One region of the Exiguobacterium sp. SH5S4 genome, then DNA from elsewhere that is predicted to be linked to it. Evidence: predicted binding sites of a transcription regulator. Region 1 holds the regulator's gene; the other holds the start of a gene.
The links. Region 1 encodes LexA, which represses DNA repair genes until DNA is damaged. Its sites were predicted from a motif close to CGAACATATGTTCG; they were not measured.
Positions count from the first base shown of each region.

Region 2: parE (DNA topoisomerase IV subunit B) is a predicted target of LexA. The motif match lies at 3,923-3,936, and genes of this name have one in related genera.

Region 1 is NZ_SJUQ01000029.1:10,099-15,221, forward strand. It holds gene EVJ32_RS13670 (methionine gamma-lyase family protein) at 1-897, shown strand, start outside; gene EVJ32_RS13675 (MerR family transcriptional regulator) at 991-1,395, shown strand; gene glnA (type I glutamate--ammonia ligase) at 1,441-2,781, shown strand; gene EVJ32_RS13685 (metal-binding protein) at 2,885-3,325, opposite strand; gene lexA (transcriptional repressor LexA) at 3,325-3,945, opposite strand; gene EVJ32_RS13695 (hypothetical protein) at 4,147-4,383, shown strand; gene EVJ32_RS13700 (YneB family resolvase-like protein) at 4,457-5,101, shown strand.
Region 2 is NZ_SJUQ01000033.1:20,887-26,009, reverse strand. It holds gene parC (DNA topoisomerase IV subunit A) at 1-1,935, opposite strand, end outside; gene parE (DNA topoisomerase IV subunit B) at 1,938-3,905, opposite strand; gene EVJ32_RS14360 (CoA-binding protein) at 4,038-4,442, opposite strand; gene EVJ32_RS14355 (GGDEF domain-containing protein) at 4,795-5,123, shown strand, end outside.

The DNA.
Region 1 (5,123 bases):
GGTTCATTGAAAGAACTCGGTGTCGGCTACGATACGGTCGAGTTGAAAGACGATCAAATCGATGTCGCGACTGCGATCGAACGGATCCGCCCCGAGACGAAGCTCGTCGGCATCCAACGTTCGAAAGGGTACGCCAATCGACGCAGCATCCCGGTGCGTGAAATCGGCGAGGCGATCGCGGCGATCAAAGCAGCGCACCCGCACGTGTTCGTCTTCGTCGACAACTGCTACGGCGAATTTGTCGAGACGATTGAGCCGACACATGTCGGAGCCGACCTCATGGCCGGTTCGCTCATTAAAAACCCGGGCGGTGGCTTGGCGAAGACGGGTGGCTATATCGCCGGGACGAAAGCATTGATCGAACGATGCTCGTTCCGGATGACGACGCCAGGCATCGGCAGCGAGGCCGGTCCGTCGCTCTATTCGCTGCAGGAGATGTATCAAGGCTTTTATATGGCGCCGCACACGGTCGCCCAAGCGTTGAAAGGGGCCCATTTGACGGCGAGCCTGCTCGGCTTGCTCGGCTTTGAGACCGATCCGCATTATACGTCACAGCGGACCGATTTGATTCAATCGGTCACGTTCCGCGACCGCGACAAGATGATCGCGTTCTGTCAGAGCATCCAGATGGCGTCCCCGGTCAACGCCCACGCGCTGCCGGTGCCGGCCTATATGCCAGGCTATGAGGACGACGTCATCATGGCGGCCGGGACGTTCATCCAAGGCTCGTCGATCGAACTTTCAGCGGACGGACCACTCCGGGCGCCGTACACGGCATACGTCCAAGGTGGCTTGACCTATGCACACGTGAAAGTCGCGTTAATGCTCGCCTTGAGCCAATTGCGGACGAAAGGGCTCGTCACATTTGACCGTGAAAATTCAACTCAAACGTTGTAACCGAAATGTCATGTTAACTTTCTTAACATCTATTGACAGGAAAGTTGTCATGTATTATTCTCACATTGTGAGACAGAAAAGGAGGGGTAAGGGATGGCCGATCAATTTCGTCGCTCCAACCCGTTGTTTCCGATTGGGATCGTCCAAGATCTGACGCAACTGACAGGCAGGCAGATTCGATATTACGAAGAACAGGGTCTGGTTTCGCCTAGTCGGACGGAATCGAAACGACGACTTTATTCCTTTAATGATGTCGAACGTTTGCTCGCAATCAAAGATTTCATTGACCAAGGCTTCAACTTGGCGGCGATTCGCCATATGCTCGACAACGACGGTGCCAAAGAGACAGAACAATCTGCTTCTGCGGCTCCGCCAAGCGAACCGCCAAAGATTTCCGAGAAAGAGTTACATCAATTATTGAAAACACAGCTTCAAGAAGCTGGTCGTTTCAATAAAACGTCGCTCATCCAAGGAGAGTTGTCACGTTTTTATCGATGACGCCAGTACACAAACCATTACACAATGTGAGAGGGGACTTTTACCATGGCCAGAAAAACGTTCACAAAAGAAGACATCAAACGGATCGCACAAGAAGAGGACGTACGCTTTATTCGTCTTCAATTCACGGATATCCTCGGTACGATTAAAAACGTCGAGGTGCCAATCAGCCAATTGGACAAAGCACTTGATAACAAGATGATGTTCGATGGCTCTTCAATCGAAGGGTTCGTACGCATCGAGGAATCAGACATGTACCTCTATCCAGACCTTAACACGTGGGTTGTCTTCCCATGGACAGACGGCAGCGGTAAAGTCGCTCGCTTAATTTGTGATATTTATAATCCGGACGGCACACCGTTCAGCGGTGACCCGCGCGGCATTTTGAAACGCAACCTCGAGCACATGCAAAAGCTCGGCTTCTCAGCGTTCAACGTCGGACCAGAGCCAGAATTCTTCCTCTTCAAGAAAGACTTGAACGGACAGCCGACACTCGAATTGAACGACCAAGGCGGTTACTTCGACTTGGCACCGGTCGATTCAGGCGAGAACTGCCGTAAAGAAATCGTTATCGAGCTCGAAAACATGGGCTTCGAGATCGAAGCGTCACACCACGAAGTCGCACCAGGACAGCATGAAATCGACTTCAAATACGCGGATGCGGTAACGACTGCCGACAACATCCAAACGTTCAAACTCGTCGTCAAGACGATCGCGGCGAAGTATGGCCTTCACGCGACGTTCATGCCGAAACCACTCTTCGGTGTCAACGGTTCAGGGATGCATGCGAACATGTCACTCTTTAAAGGCGACACGAACGTGTTCTACGACCCGAACGGTGACATGGAGCTCTCGGATACGGCACGTGCCTTCACAGCTGGTATCCTCGAGCATGCACGTGCGTTCACGGCGATCTGTAACCCAACGGTCAACTCGTACAAGCGTCTCGTGCCTGGATACGAAGCACCATGCTACGTCGCATGGAGCGCCCGTAACCGTTCACCGCTCGTCCGTGTACCGGCTGCCCGTGGCCTCTCGACACGTATCGAAGTACGTTCGGTCGACCCGGCGGCGAACCCGTACCTCGCGCTCTCGGCCCTCTTAGCTTCTGGTCTTGACGGCATCGAGAAAGACTTGAAAGCACCGAAACCGATCGACAGCAACATCTACGTGATGGACAAGCCAGAGCGTGTTGCGAACGGCATCGACGATCTTCCGGCGACACTCTTCGACGCACTCGAAGTACTCCGCGCCGACAAAATCGTCATGGATTCGCTCGGTGACCACATCGGCGAACACTTCCTCGAGTTGAAAGAGATCGAGTGGGACATGTTCCGCACGCAAGTGACGGAGTGGGAACGCGATCAGTACATGACGCTCTACTAAGTCGAATGAACTTGAAAAAACGCTCGATCCAGTTTCTTGGATCGGGCGTTTTTTTAGTCAAAACAAGCGACCACTCGCAATTGAGTGGTCGCTTGTTTTGCGATTAGAACGCACGTTTGAAAAATGTGGACGCATAGTCGAGTGCCGTATGGAGCGTCGTCGCGAACACGAGACCGAGGAAGAACGGGATGCCGTTCAAGTCGAGCCACGTCTTCACAACCGCTTCATACGAAGTGAACGTAAGGATGAGCGCGAGCGGGAAGCCAAGGTAGATGACACGAATGAGATCGCTCAACACCGGCAAGTGCGACAGCGGAGACCGGTGCGGCATCAGCTTCACGTAAGGGAGCCAAAAGCCACGCAGCGGTCCCCACCGATAGTATGCATCCGATTTCAAATCGAGGTCCGGGGAGAGCCAAAACGTCCCGATAAGCGCACCGAGGAAAAGGGTAGTCGGGATATCGACATCAATAAAAGGCGTGGCAATCGCTAAAGCACCGATTGCCACGAGGTTCGTACGCGTATGTGTCTTGCCGCTAGCCATTAATGGATCGTCCGGTATACACCGATGACCTTCCCTAAAATGGATACGTTATCGAAATACATCGCCTCAAGTTCATCGTTCTCCGGCTGGAGTCGGACTTTCGACGCCTCTTTGTAGATCCGTTTGACGGTCGCCTCACCCTCGTCCGTCATCGCGACGACAATCTCTCCATTGTCTGCCGTGTTCTGTTGTCTGACGAGTACGCGGTCTCCGTCGAGGATTCCGGCGTTGATCATCGAATCGCCAGAGACGGAGAGCATATACACGTTATCCGAACCGACGATATGGGCCGGGAGCGGGAAGTGTTCTTCCACGTTCTCGATCGCCGTGATCGGTGTTCCGGCCGTAACTTTCCCGATAACCGGGACGTACATGACCGTCTCACGCTCCTCGATGGACGGAGAATCCTCGCTCAACACTTCGAGCGCACGCGGTTTTGTCTTATCGCGCCGAATCAATCCACGTTTTTCAAGACGGTCCAAGTGACCGTGCACGGTCGAGCTCGATGCGAGACCGACGGCTTCACCAATTTCTCGGACTGACGGCGGATAACCTTTCGTCCGAACTTCAGCTTTTATAAAATCAAGAATCTGTTGCTGTCTTGCTGACATTTTTTTCAATGGATTTCACCTCGTTTATGTCGAATAACCTGCGAACGCATCCTATTCTTTATGGATTTATTTTAACACAAGAACATATGAGCGTACAAACATTCGTTCGTTTTTTCTTGACCGAACAGAAGTTCTTGTTTTATGATAAGGACAGATAAAACGAACAGACGTTCCTAAGAACGCATATTCTTATATTTGGAGGCGGTTCAAATGAAAGATACAGTCAATGGATTCATATTGGTCGGAATGGTAGTGCTCGGGATGTTCGCCTTTTACTTAGTCGGCGAGTTTCGCCAAGGCGGGACTGTGGAGCCGAAAGTGATGACGGTCGAAAGAAGTATCGAACAAGAAGTTGCGTTCAACGAAGCAGAAACGCTCGAAGCCCAGCTGTTAGCGGAACGTGCGGAAAAAGAAGAGCGGAAAACGACTTGGTTCGCTGCTGAATGATCGATTTGGATTGCGAACACCCGCTCATCCTGTGTATCGTAAGAGGATGACTGGAAAGAAAGGAAGTGACGAGATGCGAGTCGTCATTTATTGTCGCGTATCGACGAACAAGTCAACTCAGGAAACCTCGCTCACGAGGCAAGAAGCAGAATTGTTACAGATGGCCAAACGTCTCGATGCGGAAGTGATCGATGTGATCACCGAACAAGAGAGCGGATTTGAGGTCAATCGGACGGGTCTGCTCGATTTGTTAGAGCATGTGTCGGCGTCAAAGCTCGATGCCGTGCTCGTGAGCGATGACAGTCGCCTCGGCCGGGGGAATGCAAAAATCGCCATCTTGCATACGCTCATGAAGCATAACGTCCGGCTGTTGACGATGCAGTCGTCCGATGAATACGTCGTCTCCGACGCCGAGAAGATGGTGCTTGAGATTGTCAGCGTCGTCGAGGAGTATCAACGGAAGATTCATAACGCCAAGATATCGCGCGGCATGCGCCGTGCGGTCGCGAATGGGTTCAACCCGCAACGCAACATTCAGCACCATGACCAAGGGGGACGGAGCCGGATTGAAGTGCCGATCGAGGAGATCGTCCAACTCCGGGAGCGGGGGCTCACTTTCGCCGAAATCGCGGCCACGCTCCGTGGATTCGGCTACGAAGTCTCGAAAGCGACTGTGAACCGTCGCTATTTGGAACATGTGGCAGTGCCAGAAACTTGATTCCTACGCCCTGATTTTGTAC
Region 2 (5,123 bases), on a different contig from region 1:
GAAGACGACCTCGTCGTCCCCTTTCAGTTTCAGCGCCATGAGCGCCTTCGACTTGCGCTGGGCGTCATAGTCACGGAGCGGTGTCCGTTTGACCATGCCGTCTTTCGTGACGAACAGGCAGTGCGCGTCCGTCTCGAACGTCGAGACGACGTCGGCCGAGACGACTTGCTCGCCTTCGATCGGCACGAGGTTGGCCACGTGTTGGCCCGCGTCTTTCCATTTCGTCTCCGGGATCTGGTGGACCGGGATGAGCAGGTAGCTGCCTTTGTTCGTCCAGACGAGCAAGTGGTCGGTCGTCATCGCCTGTGTGAGGAGGACGGACCGGTCTTTTTGTTTCATCTCCGGCATATCCTCGCTCGAGGCGCCGTATGAGCGCATCGACGAACGTTTCACGTAGCCGTCGCGGCTGACGAACACCATCGTCTCTTCGACGGCGATCATGACCTCGGTCTTCAGTTTCAATTCTTCGACTTCGGCCTCGATGACCGAACGCCGCTCATCACCGAACTCGTCGCGGAGCGCCGTCAACTCTTTTGAGATGAGTTTCCGCTTCGTCGCGTCGACGTTCAAGATGTTGGCGAGGCGCGCGATCTCTTTTTGCAACACTTTCGCTTCTTTTTGGAGCTCGACGATGTCTGTGTTCGTCAAACGATACAATTGAAGCATGACGACCGCTTCGGCTTGACGGTCCGTGAACGAGAAGCGATCCATGAGCTTCTGCTTCGCCTCGGACTTGTCCTTGGCCGAACGGATCAGTTCGAGCGTCTCGTCAAGCACTGAGATGGCTTGTTCGAGCGCGTCGACGATCTCGGCGCGTTTCTTCGCCTGTTCGAGCTCGAACGTCGTCCGGCGGGTGACGACTTCCTCGACGTGTTTCAAATACGCATCGATGATCGGTAACAGACCGAGCTGTTTCGGTGTCCGCTGCACGATCGCGACCATGTTGTAGTTATAGGCGAGCTGCAGGTCGGTATGCTTCAAGAAGAAGTGGAGCACACCTTCCGCGTCCGCTTCTTTCTTCAATTCGATGACGACGCGGACCCCGGTCCGGTCGGTCTCGTCACGGACTTCGGCGACGCCTTCGACTTTCTTGTCGAGACGGAGCTCTTCCATCTTCTTGACGAGGTTGGCCTTGTTCACCTCATACGGGAGCTCGGTGATCGTGATCTGTTCACGGCCGGCCTTGAGTGGCTCGATGACCGATTTGGCGCGGATGATGATCTTGCCTTTACCGGTCTCGAACGCTTTCAAGATGCCGTCTTTGCCCATGACCGTGCCACCGGACGGGAAGTCGGGACCTTGCATGTAACGGAAGGCGTCATTCGGTGTCTCGACTTCGCCGGCGAGTCGGGCGATGGCGAGATTGAGCACCTCGGTCAAGTTGTGCGGTGGGATCTCGGTCGCATACCCCGCCGAGATCCCGGTCGTCCCGTTCATAAGCAGGTTCGGCAGGAGTGACGGCAACACGAGCGGTTCCTCGGTCGAATCGTCAAAGTTCGGCGTATAGTCGACCGTGTTCTTCGCGATCGACGTCAGCATGACACCGGCGATCTTCGACAGCCGTGCCTCGGTATACCGCATCGCGGCAGCCGAGTCGCCGTCCATCGAGCCGTTGTTCCCGTGCATATCGATGAGCGGGTAGCGGAGCTTCCAGTCTTGCGACAGACGCACCATCGCCTCATAGACAGAAGAGTCACCGTGCGGGTGGTAGTTCCCGATGACATTCCCGACCGTCTTGGCCGATTTCCGGTACGCCTTGTCGTTCGTGTTGCCTTCATGGTGCATCGCATACAAGATCCGGCGCTGTACGGGCTTGAGCCCGTCGCGCGCGTCCGGGAGCGCCCGGTCTTGAATGATATATTTCGAGTAACGCCCGAAACGGTCTCCGACGACCTGTTCGAGCGACAAGTTTAAAATGTGTTGAATCGTCGACATCGTTACATCACTTCCTCAATCGCTTTAGTCACATGTTCATTGGCGATGATCGAATCATCTTCTTGGAGCCCGAAGGCGACGTTCTCCTCGATCCATTCGCGGCGGTGGGCAACGTTGTCCCCCATGAGCACCGAGACGCGCTTGTCGGCGACGGCAGCGTCATCGATCGTCACGCGGATGAGTGTCCGTGTGTCCGGGTTCATCGTCGTCTCCCACAGTTGATCGGCGTTCATCTCACCGAGACCTTTGTAGCGCTGGATGATATAGCCTTTTTTGTACACTTTGACGAGTTTCTCGAGCGCTTCCTCGTCCCAGGCGTATTCGAACTGCTCCGACTTGCCTTTCCCTTTCGAGATGCGATAGAGCGGCGGCAAGGCGACGAACACTTTGCCCGCCTCGACGAGCGGTCGCATGTAACGGAAGAAGAACGTCAGCAAGAGCACTTGGATATGGGCCCCGTCCGTATCGGCATCGGTCATGATGATGACTTTGTCGAAGTTGCAGTCACTGAGATCGAAATCGTGTCCGACCCCGGCGCCGATCGCGTGGATGATCGTGTTGATCTCCTCATTTTTCATGATGTCATTGAGTTTCGACTTCTCCGAGTTGATGACCTTCCCGCGGAGCGGCAAGATCGCCTGGATCGTCCGGTCACGGCCTTGTTTGGCCGAACCGCCGGCCGAGTCCCCCTCGACGAGGAACAGCTCGTTCTTGGCGGCGTTTTTTGATGTCGCCGGCGTCAGTTTCCCGTTCAAGATGCTCGAACGTTTCTTTTTCTTGCCGTTACGCGCCTCTTCACGCGCTTTCCGGGCCGCTTCACGGGCCTGGGCCGCGCGGATCGCTTTCTTGATGAGCATCGTCGCCATCTGCGGGTTCTCCTCGAGGAAAATCGTCAGCTGCTTGGCCATGACGGCGTCTGCGCTGGCACGGGCTTCAGGCGAGCCGAGTTTCGACTTCGTCTGTCCCTCGAACTGGAGGAACTCCTCCGGGATCCGGACCGAGACGATGAGCGTCAACCCTTCACGGACGTCGCCACCGTCGAGGTTCTTGTCTTTTTCTTTCAACAAGCCGTTTTTGCGGGCGTACTCGTTCATGATCCGGGTCATCGCCGTCTTGGCGCCGACTTCATGCGTCCCGCCGTCCCGGGTGCGGACGTTGTTGACGAACGACAACACGTTCTCCGAGTAGGCGTCCGTGAACTGGAAGGCGAGTTCGAGCTCGATGTCGTTCTCGGTCCCTTCGAAGTAGACGGTCGGGTGGAGCGTCGCTTTGTCGTCATTCAAATAGTGGACGAACTCGGCGATCCCGTTCTCGTAATGGAACGTCTCTTGCTTGTCCGAGCGTTCGTCGGTCAACGTGATCGTCAACCCTTTCAATAGGAAAGCCGACTCTCGGAGCCGTTCGGCGAGCGTGTCGTAGTTATACGTCGTCGTCGAGAAGATGCTTGTATCCGGCTTGAAGTAGACGCTCGTCCCGGTCTGGCGGGCTTTCCCCGTCTCGAGGAGCGTCGTCTGTGGCACACCGCCGTCAGCGAACGTCTGCTCGAACACCTTGCCGTCGCGATAGATCGTGACGAGCAGCTTGCTCGAGAGCGCGTTGACGACCGAGGCGCCGACCCCGTGCAGTCCGCCTGACGTCTTGTAGCCGCCTTGGCCGAACTTTCCGCCGGCATGGAGGACCGTGAAGATGACCTCCGGCGTCGGTTTTCCCGAGGCGTGCATCCCGGTCGGCATACCACGTCCGTGGTCACGGACCGTGATGGCATCGTCTTTATGGATCGTCACATCGATCTGGTCACCGAACCCGCCGAGCGCCTCGTCGATCGCGTTGTCGACGATCTCGTAGACGAGATGGTGCAGCCCGCGATGGTCGGTCGAGCCGATATACATCCCTGGTCGTTTCCGAACGGCAGCGAGCCCTTCGAGCACTTGGATGGCGTCTTCATTATAATTAAATAGTTTTGTTGACATGTCAGTCACCTCATATTCGAACACATGTTCGTTTTTCATACCTAATTGTATAGCTGTTTCGGGATTCTGGCAAGCCTTCCTCTCCGCGCCGTCGACGCGTGAAAAAAAGTAGACCTGCCGCAGGGGCAGGTCTCAGCCGAGGAGTCGAGCATGCTCGACGTAAATACACCGGTTCTCGATGTAGTCAAGTCCGGCAGCATGAACGATTCGTTCGGCGTCCTTGCTCGACAGACCGAGCTGGTTAAAGACGAGTCCGACATCCCCATGACGGACCGCGTCCTCGGCAACGCCGGCCAAATATTCGTTCCGGCGAAACACGTCGACGATATCGATTCGTCCCGGGATGCTCTCGACCGTCGGATACACCTTGCGGCCGTTCCACGTCTCGAGCGTCGGATTGACAGGGATGACCGTATACCCTTGCAGGAGCAAATACTCCGCAATCTGGTTGGCGGTCTTGTTCGGGTTCGATGACACACCGACGACAGCGATCGTCTTCGCTTCAGCGAGATGTTGTTTCAAACGTTGGTCGTCCATCCTGAAATCCCCCTTTTGTTTACGTTCTCAGTGTAACGTTACCTCGTTCCCCGTTTCAAGCTTTATTTTCGCTTAACGGATGAACGGCTGTCGAAACAAAAGTTTATATCCCTCATAGTGGTTTACATAATAATATATTGTCACCCTGTTGATTCGCTTTTAAATCGAACGATGCCACCATGTCTGTTTTAACGAATCAAATGACGCTTCTATAAACCTTGCGTGAAATATCTATTTCACGCAATTATAACGTCCTGAAATCAACGTTTACAGAGAGTGGATTGACTTGATTCATGAACAGGCGTAGGCAAATCCTTACCGTTTCGGTATACTGGAACGAGGAGGTGTTCACGTGGGGACTGCCTATGAGGAACGTCGCGGTACACTGTATAATTACCGCATCACTTTTTACGGGAACGCGCTCGCATGGCTCATCCATGTCGTGTTCCTGATCACATTTTGGCGGCTCGACGTCATGGTGCTCGCCTGGTCGAACGTGTTCAGCGTTCTTTATTACACGCTCTCATTCTATTTCGTACATAAACGGTACTACCGGATATTCTTTACCGGACTGTTCGTCGAAGTCGTCTATAACGCCATCATCTCGACGATCGTCCTCGGGTGGGGCGCGAACGTCCATTACTTTATCATCATGGTGGCGTACGGGGTGTTCTTCATGCC